4 regions of the Mesorhizobium sp. C432A genome follow, and region 3 is predicted to be linked to each of the others. Evidence: predicted binding sites of a transcription regulator. Region 3 holds the regulator's gene; each other region holds the start of a gene.
The links. Region 3 encodes PhoB, which activates phosphate uptake and scavenging genes when phosphate is short. Its sites were predicted from a motif close to TGTCATNNANCTGTCAT; they were not measured.

Region 1 (3,767 bases), 310 kb from region 3:
GCCGAATCCACCATCGACAGGATGCGCTCGACCTCACCGCCGAAATCGGCGTGGCCGGGCGTGTCGACGATGTTGATGCGGGTGTCCTTCCAGTCGACCGAGGTCGCCTTGGCCAGGATGGTGATGCCGCGTTCCTTTTCGAGGTCGTTGGAATCCATGGCGCGCTCGGCGACGCGCTGATTGTCGCGGAAGGAACCGGATTGCCGCAGCAATTGGTCGACGAGGGTGGTTTTTCCATGGTCGACGTGCGCGATGATCGCGATATTACGAATTTTCATTTTGTGGTCTCGGGAGCGTTGCAGGCAGCAGGCCAGAAGGCGCCGCCTCTTTCGGTTGCGCGGCTCATACAGGGTTTTTCGCAATTGCGAAAGAGGAGGCGCACCACCAAATACTCATCAAATCTTAAGCATCTCGGTGTGAGATGGTTTTGTTAACCAAGGCGGGAACCTTTCTGGGCCCGGGTAGTTCGAAATTCATGACCGACAAACTCAACCGATTTTGGCCCCTCATCGCTTCGGTCGCATTCGCTGCCGTGCTGGCGGCCAATGCCGCTCAATCGGCCGCCACGGTGAAGGAAGCCAATCCGGCTTCGTCGCCCGACCGGACGGCCGAGCAGATGTTTGCCGACGCCCCTGATGGCGTCGACCCCGTGGTCACCGGCCCGGTCAGCGCCTCTTTCAAGCAGAGGCAGCGGGTTGCAGGCTGCGACAGCGCGGTGTGGCCGAAGATTCCGACGGTTTGCTACCCGGACTGACGGCTGCCCATTCCAGGCATAGCGATCCTTCGCACCGGCCCAAAGGCTTACGCCGACCGCACCGGATCGAGCGTCACCTTGTAAAGCTCGATGTCGTCGCGATCCATCAGCCGCACGGTCAGCTGCTCTGTCGCCCCTGAAATGTCCACCAGGCCAAAGAACTGCAGGCCGGCCGAGGGTGGCAGGTTCTGGCCCTGTTCGGTGGTCGGCGCCTTGATGAATTTCAGCTCCGGGCCGAAGGTCATGTCGAAATCATTGGGACCGAAGGTACCGGCGTGGATCGGGCCCGAGACGAATTCCCAGAAAGGATTGAAATCCTGGAACCGCGCCTTGTCGGGGTTGTAATAGTGCGCCGCCGTGTAGTGGACATCGGCGGTCAACCAGACCGTGTTGGTGATGCCGGCAGTCTTGATGTAGCGCAACAGGTCGGCGATCTCGAGCTCGCGGCCTTTGGGCAGGCCATTGTCGCCATTGCTGATGGCTTCCGCGCCGACCTTCTTGGCGCCGTCGTCCCAGACGACGAGGCCGAGCGGCATGTCGGCGGCAATGATCTTCCAGGTCGCCCTGGAATTCGTCAGCTCGCGCTTCAGCCATTTCGTCTGCTGTTCGCCCAGCATGCGTGACTGCGGCGTCATGTCCTCCTGCATGTCGGCGCCGTTCGGGCCGCGATAGGAGCGCATGTCGAGGAAGAACACGTCGAGCAGCGGCCCATGCGCGATCTTGCGGTAGACGCGGCCGGGCTCGGACGGCTCGTAGCGGATCGTCGTCATCTCATGGAAGGCGCGCGCCGCACGCGCCGCGAGCACATGGATGGATTTTTCGGTGTAGCGGCTGTCGGCGCCGAGATTCTTCGAATCCGACCAGTTGTTCAGCACCTCGTGATCGTCCCACTGGTAGAAGGTCGGGCAGATGGCGCTCAAGGCCAGAACGTTTTTGTCCATCATGTTGTATTTCCACTGGTCGCGGTACTCATCCAGCGTCTCGGCCACCTTGCGCTTGCCGTCGATCAGGACGACGTTTTTCCACTTGCCGCCGCCAGGCAGGTCTACCTCGTCCTTCATGGCGCCATCGGCATAGATGGTGTCGCCGGAATGCAGGAAGAAATCCGGCGTGTGCCTGGCGATGGTGGCGTAGGTTTTCATGCCGGTCTCATCGATTCCCCAGCCCTGGCCGGCCGTGTCGCCCGACCAGGCGAATTTTATGTCGCGCTTCGAGGCGGGTGCTGTGCGGAAACGGCCGACGATCGGTTCGGAAACGGCGTTGATATCCGACAGGTCGGCGGCAGTCATCCGGTAGAAGATATCCTGGTCGGAGGCGAGTTCGGTAAGCAGGCGCTTGACCGTGAAGTCGCTGGCCGGCGAGGTATCGAGCGGCGCCAGCCGCGTCGCATTGGCGAAGTTTTCCGTCGACGACACTTCGAACATGACGCGCGAAGGCCGGTCGGTGCGCGTCCACACCATGCCGCTCGAGGCATCGACATCGCCGGACTGGACGCCATGGGTGAAGGCCGGGCGCTGGCTGGCGCGCGAATAATAGGGCAAAGCGAGCCCCGATGCGCCGAGCAGACCGGCGGCGCTGGCAGAGGTGACGAAAGCGCGGCGGGTCAACGAAAGCTTGTTCATGGCTGTCTCCTGATGGCTTGAACGTTCGCCACCAGCGTCCTGCTTCAATGTTTCAGCCGCATCTCGGAAAGATGAAGTTTTGATAACAGTGAACAGGCGAGTGATCTCCCCCCTTGAGGGGGAGATGTCGCCGAAGGCGACAGAGGGGGTCGCCGCGCGTGAAGCGCCGACTTCCTCTTTCGTCACAAAGAACGCTGAGCCCCGTCGGACCGACCCCCTCTGGCCGCTTTGCGGCCATCTCCCCCTCAAGGGGGGAGATTAGCGCCCAGCGCCTTACGCCGCTTGCGGCTCCGGATCGAAAGCCGGCCTGCTCGTATTGATCAGCAGCGACAGACACGCGGCCACGATCGCCGTCATGCCGGCGATCAGGAAGGCCAGTTCGTAATTGCCCTGCAATTCGCGCATGGTGCCGCCGAAGGCGGCGGCGGTGGCGGCGCCGACTTGGTGGCCGGCTACGATCCAGCCGAACACGATCGGGCCGCTGCGGTCACCGAAGGCCTCGTTGGCGAGCCTGAGCGTCGGCGGCACGGTGGCGATCCAGTCGAGACCGTAGAGCACCGCGAAGATGATCAGGCTGGTCGCCGAGAAGCCGGAATAGGGCAGATAGATCAGCGCCAGACCGCGAATGCCGTAGTAGACGCCGAGCAGCTTGCGCGGGTCGAAACGGTCGGTGAGCCAGCCCGAGAGCGTCGTCCCGATCAGGTCGAAAATGCCCATAAGCGACAGCAGGCCCGCGGCCTGTACCTCGGGGATGCCCATATCGCCGCAGAAGGAGATCAGATGCGTGCCGACCAGCCCGTTGGTGGTGAAGCCGCAGATGAAGAAGGTGGCGAACAGATACCAGAAGACGCGGGTGCCGGCAGCGCGGCGCAGCGTGTTGAGCGTATGCGCCAGGAAATTGCCTTGCGATGCCGGCGATACCGGCGGCACGTCATCGGCCCCGGCGCCATAGCGCACCATGCCGATCGAAGCGGGACGCTCCGGAACCAACAGCCAGACCAGCGGCAGAAGACAGGCGGTGGCGATCGAGACGGCGGTAGCGACGGGCTGCCAGCCGCCCGACTGGGCGAGCGATGCCAGCAGCGGCAGGAACACCAAGAGGCCGGTGGCGCTGGAGGCCGACATCAGCCCCATCACCAAGCCGCGATTGGTCTTGAACCAGCGGTTGACGATGGTGGCGCCGAGCACGGTGGCGACCGCGCCGGAGCCGATGCCGGAAAACACGCCCCAGGTGAGGAACAGGTGCCATGGCTCGGTCATCAGCAGGCTGAGCGCGGTCGAGCCCGACATGATCACAAGCGAGGCAAGCAGCGTTCGGCGCAAGCCGATACGCTCCATCAATGCGGCGGCAAACGGCCCGGTCAGGCCGTAAAGGAAGATGCCGATCGCAG
Region 2 (3,767 bases), 1.5 Mb from region 3:
GGAAAGCCCGACCAATCCGACGCTGGAAGTGGTCGACATCGCAGCGGTGGCGGCGCTCGCCACCTCGATCGGCGCCAGGCTGATCGTCGACAATGTCTTTGCCACGCCCTTGCAGCAGAAGCCCTTGCAGCTCGGCGCCCATATCGTCGTCTACTCCGCGACCAAGCACATTGACGGCCAGGGACGCTGTCTCGGCGGCATCATCCTGTCGGACAAGAAATGGATCGACGAGAATTTGCACGACTATTTCCGCCACACCGGCCCGAGCCTGTCGCCGTTCAACGCCTGGACGCTGCTCAAGGGCCTGGAGACGCTGCCGGTTCGGGTGCGCCAGCAGACGGAAAGCGCGGCCAAGATCGCGGATTTCCTGGCAGGACGGCCGGAAATCGCCCGCGTCATCTATCCCGGCCGCGCCGACCACCCGCAGGCCGACATCGTCAAGAAGCAGATGACGGGCGGATCGACGCTGATCTGCCTCGACGTGAAGGGCGGCAAGCAGGCGGCCTTCGCCTTGCAGAACGCGCTCGACATCGTGCTGATCTCCAACAATCTCGGCGACGCCAAGAGCCTGATCACCCATCCGGCGACCACCACGCACAAGAACCTCAGCGACGAAGCTCGCGCCGAGCTTGGCATCGGGCCGGGAACGCTCAGGCTGTCGGTCGGTCTTGAGGATACGGACGATCTGCTGGAGGACGTTGCGCAGGCACTGAAGGCAGCCGGGTAGGCCGCGAGGCGTCACGCTCCCGACGAAGCCTCTTCCAGCTCGGCTGCCTTGGTGCCGATGATCATGGTGTTGCCGCGCCAATCGACGGCGCCGCTCAGCCAGCCGCGCGCCCAGATGGCGGGAAGCATCATGTCGCGGACCATCATCGCCGGGACCATGCGCAGCGACAGGTGCCAGCCCTTGGCCGCGGCCAGCGCGCATTCGGGAATGTAGGCCGCCGCCAGCACGGCCAACACCGTGGCCGGCAGGCTGACGCCGGCACTTGCTGCCGCCACCAGCGCCAACGCCAACGGCACGGCGACGCCGGTCAGGATCTCGGGTGCGAAAAACAGCGGGAAAGTGACGCGGCGCAACCGCGCCCAGCGCGCCTGACGCGACCAGATGTCGGCAAGTCGGCGCTGCCCCAGTGGTTGATCGAAAGGCGAGGCAACGAGATTGACGCGCAGGCCCAGTCCGTTGACCAGCTTGGTTGCAGCAGCATCCTCGGCGATCTCGGCGGCCAGCGCACGGATACCGCCACTGGTATCGAGCATCGGCTTGTTCCACAGCATGCTCTTGCCTTGGGCAAAGCCGAGACCGAGCGCCTCGCCGGCATATTGCCAGCGCGCCTGCAGCGTGTTGAGGAACGCGCATTCGACCTCGGCCCAAAAGCCATCCGGCCGAGAGCCGATCGGCGTCGAGCAGATAAGCCCGGTATTGGTCCGCCAGGCCGCCATCAGGTGCTGGACGTAATCCCTTGGCATCAGCACGTTGGAATCCGCCAGAATAACCCAATGATAGCGCGCCGCTTCCCAGCCCTTGACGCAGTTGTTGAGCTTCGGGTTGCTGCTGACGCGGTCGTCGCCGATCAGCAGCCGGGCCGGCACGTTGGGAAACAGGACGATCGCCCTGTTTATCAGTTTGACGACGGGATCGTCGGCGTGAGCGACGCAGAAGATCAGTTCGTAGCGCGGCCAGTCGAGCGAGAAGGCTCGCTGCAGCGTCTCTTGTGTGAACGGCTCCACGCCGCGCGACGGTACGACGATCGAGACCGGTGGCTGCTCGTCGGACGGCGGAGGGATAAGGCGACGCGCTTGCAGTTTCGACGAAGCAAGCAGGATGCTGGCGAGATTGGAAAGAAGCAAAGCGGAGGAAGCGAAGGCGGCTGTGAGAGCTAGTTCCATGAGATCTGGTCACTCCGGAAAGGCCGCTCGCGGCTGCTTTGTCAGTCGACAGATGGGCCTTGAGTCGCCGGCAAGGTTTGCCCACACCAACACTGTCATGTGTCACTTAAATGACATTGTTTGTCGGCACCTCCGCTTTGAGGCTGGCAGGACATGCCGTTGTGCGCGTATCAAACCGCATAGCGCGACAAATGTTCCTTGCCGCGCAACCGGAGCAGCCCATGTATCGCGCCGTCACGCGCAACATCGAAGTGCAGGTCAGACCGTTCTACCTGGAGGACCGCTCGGACCCGGCGGAGAACCGTTATGTCTGGGGCTACCAGGTGACGATCGACAACCAGTCGGACGATTTCGTGCAGCTTATGTCGCGTTACTGGCACATCACCGACGGCAGCGGCCGGATCGAGGAAGTGCGCGGCGCCGGCGTGGTCGGCGACCAGCCTGAGCTCAATCCCGGCGACAGCTATCAATACACGTCAGGCTGCCCGCTCTCGACGCCGTCCGGCTTCATGGTCGGCCACTACACCATGCGCAACAAAAAGGGCGAGACGTTCGACGTCGCTATTCCCGCGTTTTCGCTGGATCTGCCGGGGACCCGACGGACGGTGAATTAGGGGTTTTCTCCCCGTCACTATACGGGGAGAAATGCCCGGCAGGGCGATGAGGGGCAGCGCCAGACTCATGAGGTCATCTTCCACGCACATGACGTAGGCTATGCGCGGCCATTCACCAAAGTTCGCGCTGCCCCTCATCCGCCCTTCGGGCACCTTCTCCCCGTGAACGGGGAGAAGGAAGAGATGCTACTGAGCTGCAAACTCCGCCGGGTCGAAGTCGTACTGCTTCGAGCAGAACTCGCAGGCGACGTGGATGCCGCCATCTTCGGTGCTGTCCTTGATCTCCTGCGCGGAAAACCCCTCGAGGATGCCGCGTATCTTGTCCCTTGAGCAGGAACATTGGTCGGCGACCGGCACGCCGCCGAAGACGCGCACGCCATGTTCGTGGAACAGCCTGTAGAGCAGCCGCTCGGCGCCGATGGTCGGGTCGATCAGCTCGGTCGGCTCGATGGTGCCGAGCAGCGCCACCAGCTCGCGCCACGAATTGTCGGCCGGCTCCTGCGTCACGTCACGCGGATCGCCGTCGCCGCCCGAAATGTCGGGCACGCGCATGCGCTCGGGTGACTGCGGCAGGAACTGCGCCAGGATACCGCCGGCGCGCCACTGCTCGCGCGCACCGCCGGGGCCGGGCGTCAGCAGCTTGGCCACCGACAGCCGGAGGTCGGTCGGGATCTGCTCCGACTGGCGGAAATAGGTGCGCGCGGCGTCTTCCAGCGTCTCGCCGTCGAGCTGGACGATGCCCTGATAGCGCTGCGTGTGCGCGCCTTGGTCGATGGTCAGCGCCAAAACGCCGCTGCCCAGCAGCGTCTGCTGCGAGGTCTGGCCTGCGGCCACCAGGGCCTCCAGCCGGTCGGCATCGAAGCGCGCATAGGCGCGCAATGCCGAGGGCGTGGAGAAATCCGCGACCAGCATGTCGACAGGCCCGTCGGTGCGGGTCTGCAGGATGAACTTGCCTTCGAATTTGAGCGAAGTGCCGAGCAGCACCGTCAGCACACAGGCTTCCGCCAGCAGGCGGGCGACCGGCTCGGGATAGTCATGACGGTTGAGGATGGCGTCGAGCATCGGCCCGAGCTGCACGGTGCGGCCGCGCACGTCGAGCGGGCCTACCTCGAAGGGCACGACATGATCGTCGCCGGCATAGCCGAACTCGCCGAGTTTGGGGTGATGTTCAGTCACTTGATGCGTTTCCAACATGACAAAGCTCCAGGGCGCGGCCATGCGGCCCGGAGGGGTGCATGCGTCCAAACGCGCTTGATTTGCGTG
Region 3 (3,767 bases):
ATGGCCTTGCCGAATTTTTTCGAGGTCCGCAATAAACAATGACAGGGCTGCCGGCGTCTGCCAATATTTGGCTGGTGCCGTCGAACGCCTTCACTATCATGAGGCGCGAGGAGGCCGGGAGGAAACAAATGTCGGTTGGAATCCGCCACGACGATCTGCGCCGTCGCAACCGTGCCATGGTGATTTCGGCCGTGCGCCGGGCCGGCCAGCCGTCGCGGACCGAGATTGCGGCGACCACCGGCCTCAGCCACTCGACCATATCGGCAATCTCGTCTGATCTGATTCAAGAAGGCGTCCTGATTGAAGGCAAACCTGGCGAGACAGGCGCACTGAAACGCGGCCGGCCGCAGGTCGGCCTTGGCCTCAACCCGGAAGCGGCGGCGGTGATGACCGTCGTGCTGTCGCTCAATTTCCTGTCCGTCACCGTCATCGACTATGCCGGCCACGTCGTCGCCGAGGAACAGCGCCGGCTGGACACGCTGACCAAGCCGCGCGACGAGCTGATTGGCGAATGCGTAGCAATCGTCCGGCGGCGGCTTGAGGATCCCGACCTCGATGTCCAGAGCATCGCCCGCATTGCCATGGGCATCCAGGGCATCACCGATTCGCAGGCGCGCGCCATGCTGTGGTCGCCAATCACGCCACTGACCGACATTGCCTTCGCCGACATGTTGGAAGTGGAATTCGGCATTCCGGCCACCATGGAGAACGACTGCAATATGATGGCGGTGGCGCTGCAATGGCGCCAGCCCGAGCGCTACCGCGACAACTTTATCGCCATCCTCTTGTCGCACGGCATCGGCATGGGACTGGTGCTGAAAGGCGAACTGTTCACCGGCACCCATTCCTCGGGCGGCGAGTTCGGCCACATGATCCACCGTCCGGGCGGCGCGCTCTGCCGCTGCGGGCGGCGCGGCTGCGTCGAGGCCTATGCCGGAAACTACGCCATCTGGCGCAGCGCCAAAATGATGGGCGAGGATGCCGAGCCGGTCGATATCGGCGACGCTGATATGCGCGCACTCGCCGCGCGCGCCCGCGAAACCGATGGCCCGGAGCGCGAAGCCTATCGCAGGGCCGGTGAGGCGCTCGGCTTCGGCCTCGGCAGCCTGTTTGCTCTGATCGATCCGGCACCCGTCGCCATGGTCGGCGTCAGCGCCGCCGCCTTCGACCTGATCGAACCGGCATTGCGCGAAGCGATCGCCCAGACCGCCGGCGGCCAGCACTCGAAATCGATCTCCTTCGACACCGAGCCCAACGAGCTGCCGCTGATCCGCGAAGGCTGCGCCATGCGCGCGCTCGGCTTCGTCGACCAGGAGATTTTCGCGCCGGGCATTCAGGCGAAATCCGGCAAGCATGTCGCCTGAATGGCCGGCAACGGCGCGACGCGCAGCATCCTAGTCTTCCCTGATAGCGTAGCCGGCGCCGCGAATGGTACGGATGACATCCGGCATGCGGCCGTTGTTGACGGCCTTGCGCAGCCGCCCGACATGCACGTCGACGGTTCGCTCGTCTATATAGATCGTCTCGCCCCAGACATTGTCGAGCAGTTGGCTGCGCGAGAACACGCGGCCGGGATGGCGCATCATGAATTCGAGCAGCCGGAACTCGGTCGGTCCGAGCCTGATCTCGCTCTTCTTGCGGTAGACACGGTGCGACTCGCGGTCGAGCACGATGTCGCCGACCTTGAGCACGCTGGACAGCACTTCCGGCTTGGCCCGGCGCAGCAGCGCCTTCACGCGCGCCATGAACTCCGGCGTCGAGAATGGCTTGACCAGATAGTCGTCGGCACCGGTGGACAGGCCGCGCACGCGATCGCTTTCCTCACCGCGCGCGGTCAGCATGATGATCGGCAGCCGCTCGGTTTCGGGCCGCACTCTAAGCCGCCGGCAGAGCTCGATGCCGGAAACAGCGGGCACCATCCAGTCGAGCACCAGGAGATCGGGCACGTTTTCCTGCAGGCGGATCTCGGCCTCGTCGCCGCGTGTCACCACCTCGACGTGATAGCCTTCGGATTCGAGGTTGTAGCGGAGGAGCACGCCTAGCGGCTCCTCGTCCTCCACGACCATGATGCGTGGCGCGATCATAGGCAGTTCACCCTCATCAGGCCGGCGTGGCCATCGCCGTCTCGTCCTGCTTCGGACGATTGGCGGGCAATTGCTGGCCGGTCAGCACATAATACGCATTTTCGGCGATGTTGGTGACATGATCGCCGATGCGCTCAAGATTCTTGGCGCAGAACAAGAGATGCGTGCAGGCGGTGATGTTGCGAGGGTCTTCCATCATGTAGGTCAAGAGCTCACGAAACACGGACGTGTATTTGACGTCGATGCGTTCGTCGTCATTTCTGAGTTTTGCAAGAGCTGCCGCATCGGTGGCGGCATATTCCTCGACGACGCCTTGCACCTGGATCAGCACCAGCTGCGCCATGGCATCGATGGAGTGCGAGAGGTCGCGCGGCGTGACGCTCAAGCCCACGGTGCCGACGCGTTTGGCGATGTTCTTGGCGAGATCGCCGATGCGCTCGAGGTCGCCGGCCATGCGGATCGAGCCGACCACGGCGCGCAGATCGTTGGCCATCGGCTGGCGCTTGGCGATCAGCGTGATGGCGCGGTCGTCCAGTTCGCGCTGGCGCGCATCCATGATGGCGTCGTCGGAAACGACACGCTGTGCCAGCGCATTGTCCGAATTGAGCAGCGCCCTGGTCGAGCCGCTGACCATCGAGCCTGCCAGATCGCCCATGTCGCGGATCAGCTTGCTGATCTGCCCGAGCTCTTCATCGAAGGAGGCGACGGTATGTTCACCCATGATCTTGGTCCTCGTGCCTGAAAATTCACCCGCCGGACGGCTCAGCCGAAGCGGCCGGTAATGTAGTCCTGGGTGCGCTTGTCGTCGGGGTTGGTGAACATCTTGTCGGTGGCGCCCTCCTCGACGAGATAGCCGAGATGGAACATCGCTGTACGCTGCGACACGCGCGCCGCCTGCTGCATCGAGTGGGTGACGATGACGATCGTGTAGTTCTGGCGCAGTTCGTCGATCAGCTCCTCGACACGGGCGGTGGCGATCGGATCGAGCGCCGAGCAGGGCTCGTCCATCAGGATCACCTCCGGCGACACGGCGATGGCGCGCGCGATGCACAGGCGCTGCTGCTGGCCGCCGGACAGGCCGGTGCCGGGCTCCTGCAGGCGGTCCTTGACCTCGTTCCAGATCGCAGCCTTCTTCAGGCTCTGCTCGACGATCTGGTCCATGTCGGACTTGCGCTTGGCCAGCCCATGGATGCGCGGGCCGTAGGCGACGTTCTCGTAGATCGACTTCGGGAACGGGTTGGGTTTCTGGAACACCATGCCGACGCGGGCGCGCAGTTCGACGACATCGATGTTCTTGTCGTAGATGTCGTCTTCATCGAGCGTGATCTTGCCGGTCACCCGCGCCGAATCGATGGTGTCGTTCATGCGGTTGAGGCAGCGCAGGAAGGTCGACTTGCCGCAGCCGGACGGGCCGATCAGCGCCGTCACCTGGTTCTGGCGGACGTCGAGATTGACGTCGAACAACGCCTGCTTCTCGCCGTAGAAGACGCCGACCTTGTCGCCGCGCATCTTGATGACTTCGTTCGACTTGGCGTTCATTTTGTCGCCCACTGCATTCTCAAGGGACTGTTCGGTCATGATGTTCATACCAAATTGCCTTTTTTCTACCAGCGCCGCTCGAACCGGCGCCGAAGCACGATCGCGGTGATGTTCATGGCCATGAGGAAGACGAGCAGGATGATG
Region 4 (3,767 bases), 2.6 Mb from region 3:
ACGACCGCATCGCCTCGATCGAGATGTTCGAGGCGGTCGGCGAAAAATATTGGCCGGTATTTTTCGGCAAGATGAAGGCGTGCTTGAGGCCCGGCGGCACCGCCGGCCTGCAGATCATCACCATCAACGAGGCCGCCTACGACACCTATCGGGCGAGGCCGGATTTCATCCAGCGCTATGTCTTCCCAGGCGGCATGCTGCCGACGCCGTCGATCCTGAAGACGCTGGGCAGCGACCATGGCCTTGCCCATCTGCGCGAGCGCGTCTTTCCGGACGACTATGCCCGCACGCTTGCCGAATGGCGCAACCGCTTCTGGGCGTCGTGGGAAAAGATCGTCCCGCTCGGCTTCGACGACCGCTTCAAGAAGCTTTGGGAATTTTATCTCCACTATTGCGAAGCCGGCTTTAGAGCCAGCTACATCGACGTGCGCCAAGTGGTCTACAAAGCCTGATCCGAAGCGTGATTGAGCGGGCGTATGCCCGCTCGTTTTCCCTGTTAGCTGCACGTTGCCTCAAAGCAGGATGCGATACTTCGCAAACCCGGATTCGCCCTCGCCGGCCGGCTCGATCTTGAGCGATTTCACTCCCGATATAAAATCCTTCGCTTTGGGGCCGGTCTCGAACACGACGCTGGTGCCGGGCAGCGGCGTGAACGACCAATTGTCGTCGGCCGAGGGATTGATCGTGCGTTCGCTGACGACGTAGCGCACGATCACGTCGCGGTTGGTGTCCGGCGCCTCGTAGATGATCTTCGAGGCATTGATGTCGGGGAAATTGCCGCCACCGCCGGCGCGGTAATTGTTGGTGGCGACGACGAATTTCGCTGCCGGATCAATAGGCTTGCCGTCGAAGCTGAGGCCGACGATGCGGTTCGAGCCGGCATTGGCGACGCCACCCTTGGCATCGTATTTCGGCAGCTGCGACAGGTCTATTCCGTAGCTGACGCCATCGATCACATCGAAATTGTAGGACGGGAATTCGGTGTCGATGAGCGCCTGGTCGGCCTTGCCCGGCTCGATCTTCCTGAAAATGCCGGCCGACATTTCCAGCCATTCCTTCACTTGCGCGCCGGTGATTTCGACGGCGCGCACCGTGTTCGGATAGAGATAGAGGTCGGCGACGTTCTTGATGGCGATGTCGCCCACCGGCACGTCGGTATAGTAGTCGGCGCCGTTGCGCCCGCCGGCCTTGAAGGGTGCTGCCGCCGACAGCAGCGGCACATCCTTCCACTGCGTGCTCTTCAATATGTCCTTGAGGTACCAGCTCTGCGCCTGGTTGACGATCTGCACCGACGGATCGTCGGCGACCAGCGCGAAATAGGAATAGAGCGGCGCCGAGGTCTTGCCGACCGGTCGGCGGACATAGGCAAGTGTCGCCTCATGGTCCGCCTTCAGCGCATCGACGACGCGCTGGTCGTCCGCCACCGTCGGCTTGTTTGCCTTGTCGACGCGCTGGTAGATCGGCCTTGCCTCCGATGTGGCCGAGGCTACGCGCCATTTCGATCCGTCCCGTTCCAGAAGCAGATCGATCAGTCCCATATGCGAGCCCCAGAAACCGCCCATCACGGCGGGCTTGCCCTGCAGCGTGCCTTTCTCGGTGTCGACGCCTTCGAGCGCCTGAAAATCCTTCTTGCCGGGGAAGACGAGATGCTGATGGCCGGTGAACACCGCATCGATGCCTTCGACGCCGGCGACGAAGAAGGAGGCGTTCTCCATGCCGTCGCCCTGCTTGATATCGATGCCGGAATGCGAGAGCGCGATGACGATGTCGGCGCCCTCCTCCTTGATCTGCGGCACCCATGCCCTGGCCGCCTCGACGATGTCGCGCGTCCTGACATTGCCTTCCAGGTTCTTCAGGTCCCAGACCATGATCTGCGGCGGCACAAAGCCGATGATGCCGATCTTGATCGGCTGCTCGGCGCCCGACCCGTCCTTGATCTTCTTGTCGAGGATGACATAGGGCTTGAGGTAGAGCTTGTCGTCGCGCGGTTTGGCGGCAAGCTCGGTGCCGCGGATCAGATTGGCGCAGACGAAGGGGAAATTGGCTCCGGCCAGCACCTTGTCGAGGAACGACAGGCCGTAATTGAACTCGTGATTGCCGAGCGTCGAGCATTCATAGCCCAGCAGGTTCATGCCCTTCATGATCGGATGCAGATCGCCTTCCTTGAGGCCCTTCTCATAGGCGATGTAATCGCCCATCGGATTGCCCTGCAAAAGATCGCCATTGTCGATCAGCATCGCATTGGTGGCTTCCTTGCGCACCGCCGCGATCAGTGAGGCCGTCCGTGACAGGCCCATCGTGTCGTTGGCTTTGTCGGCGTAGTAGTCGTAAGGCAGCACATTCACATGGATGTCGGTGGTCTCCATGATCCTCAGATGCGCCTGATTGGCCTGCGCGCGGGCGGAAAACGGATGGAGCATGATCAGCGCCCCGCTGGCGGCCGTACCGGCAAGAAAACTACGGCGGGAGACGGGGTAATTGAGATGCGGCATTGGTTTTCCTTCCCAGCGACGTGACAAGATCCCAGCCCCGGGCGGAAGCTTCGCGCCGAAAACCGGCCATGTCCATCGGGAAGTCAGTCGATCAGCAAAAGGTGACGGCTGGATGAATATCCTTGGCCGCGGTTGAGAACCTCAGCCCTTGTCATCGTCGCCCTGGGTGATCAGCCGCGCGCTGCGCTGGCCGGTGAAATAGATCCATAGCCAGCTAAGCGACACCGAGAGCCGGTTGCGGAAACCGATCAGGAAGTAGATATGCGCCACGCCCCACAGCCACCAGGCAAGCCATCCCGTGAGCTTGATCGAGCCGAAATCGATCGCGGCTGCCCACTTGCCGATCGTCGCCAGGTCGCCGGCATGTTTGTAGCGGAAAGGCCGCGGCGCGCCATCGCCGGCCAGCCGCGCCCTGATCGTCGCGGCGACATGCTTGCCCTCCTGCTTGGCCGAGGGCGCCACGCCGGGCACCGGTTTGCCGTCCGGCCGCAAGACATGCGCGGTGTCGCCGATGACGAAGATTTCAGGACTGTTCGGCACGGTCAGATCGGGCTCGACCATTACCCTGCCCGCCCGGTCCACCGGCGCGCCCAGCCACTCTCCCGCGGGTGAAGCCGCCACGCCGGCGGCCCACAGGATGGTTCGCGCCGGCAGATGCGTATCGCCAAAGACGACGCCTTCGGCATCGAGGCGCGTGACGGCGCGGCCAAGCTCGACCGTGACGCCCCGCCGCTCCAGCGCCTTGCGCGCATAGTCGGACAGCTTTGGCGCGAAATTGGCTAGGATCCTGTCTCCGGCCTCGACCAGCACCACACGCGCCTCACGCGTGTCGATGTTGCGGAATTCGCCGCGCAGCGTTTCATGCGCGAGTTCGACAATGGTGCCGGCAAGCTCCACGCCGGTCGGGCCGCCGCCGACGATGACCAGTGTCAGCAGTGCCTGGCGCTTGGCCGGATCGGTCTCGCGCTCGGCCTGCTCGAAGGCGAGCAGGATGCGCCGCCGAATGGTGGTTGCGTCTTCAAGCGTCTTCAGCCCGGGCGCGAAAGGCTCCCATTCGTCGTGGCCGAAATAAGCATGACGCGCGCCGGTGGCGAGCACCAGCGTGTCGTAGGGAACAGAACTGCCGTCCTCAAGCACCACGCGTTTGCCTGGACGGTCGACGCCGGTGACGTTGCCGAGCAGGGTCGTCACGTCCTCGCGCTTGCGCAGCAGATGACGGATCGGCCAGGCAACTTCCGAGGTCGCCAGCGAGGTGGTCGCCACCTGGTAGAGCAG

Region 1: NLY33_RS07145 (alkaline phosphatase D family protein) is a predicted target of PhoB. The motif match lies at 2,448-2,464, and genes of this name have one in related genera.
Region 2: NLY33_RS01510 (ceramide glucosyltransferase) is a predicted target of PhoB. The motif match lies at 1,990-2,006, and genes of this name have one in related genera.
Region 4: NLY33_RS21210 (bifunctional 2',3'-cyclic-nucleotide 2'-phosphodiesterase/3'-nucleotidase) is a predicted target of PhoB. The motif match lies at 2,594-2,610, and genes of this name have one in related genera.

What each region holds. Positions count from the first base shown of each region.
Region 1 covers NZ_CP100470.1:1,488,525-1,492,291, reverse strand. The annotation lists gene typA (translational GTPase TypA) at 1-278, opposite strand, end outside; gene NLY33_RS07150 (hypothetical protein) at 476-754, shown strand; gene NLY33_RS07145 (alkaline phosphatase D family protein) at 802-2,376, opposite strand; gene NLY33_RS07140 (MFS transporter) at 2,650-3,767, opposite strand, start outside.
Region 2 covers NZ_CP100470.1:332,192-335,958, forward strand. The annotation lists gene NLY33_RS01505 (O-succinylhomoserine sulfhydrylase) at 1-727, shown strand, start outside; gene NLY33_RS01510 (ceramide glucosyltransferase) at 739-1,890, opposite strand; gene apaG (Co2+/Mg2+ efflux facilitator ApaG/CorD) at 2,112-2,504, shown strand; gene NLY33_RS01520 (Hsp33 family molecular chaperone) at 2,691-3,722, opposite strand.
Region 3 covers NZ_CP100470.1:1,795,752-1,799,518, reverse strand. The annotation lists gene NLY33_RS08670 (ROK family protein) at 129-1,364, shown strand; gene phoB (phosphate regulon transcriptional regulator PhoB) at 1,395-2,084, opposite strand; gene phoU (phosphate signaling complex protein PhoU) at 2,101-2,805, opposite strand; gene pstB (phosphate ABC transporter ATP-binding protein PstB) at 2,847-3,671, opposite strand; gene pstA (phosphate ABC transporter permease PstA) at 3,689-3,767, opposite strand, start outside.
Region 4 covers NZ_CP100470.1:4,354,774-4,358,540, forward strand. The annotation lists gene NLY33_RS21205 (SAM-dependent methyltransferase) at 1-452, shown strand, start outside; gene NLY33_RS21210 (bifunctional 2',3'-cyclic-nucleotide 2'-phosphodiesterase/3'-nucleotidase) at 513-2,492, opposite strand; gene NLY33_RS21215 (NAD(P)/FAD-dependent oxidoreductase) at 2,634-3,767, opposite strand, start outside.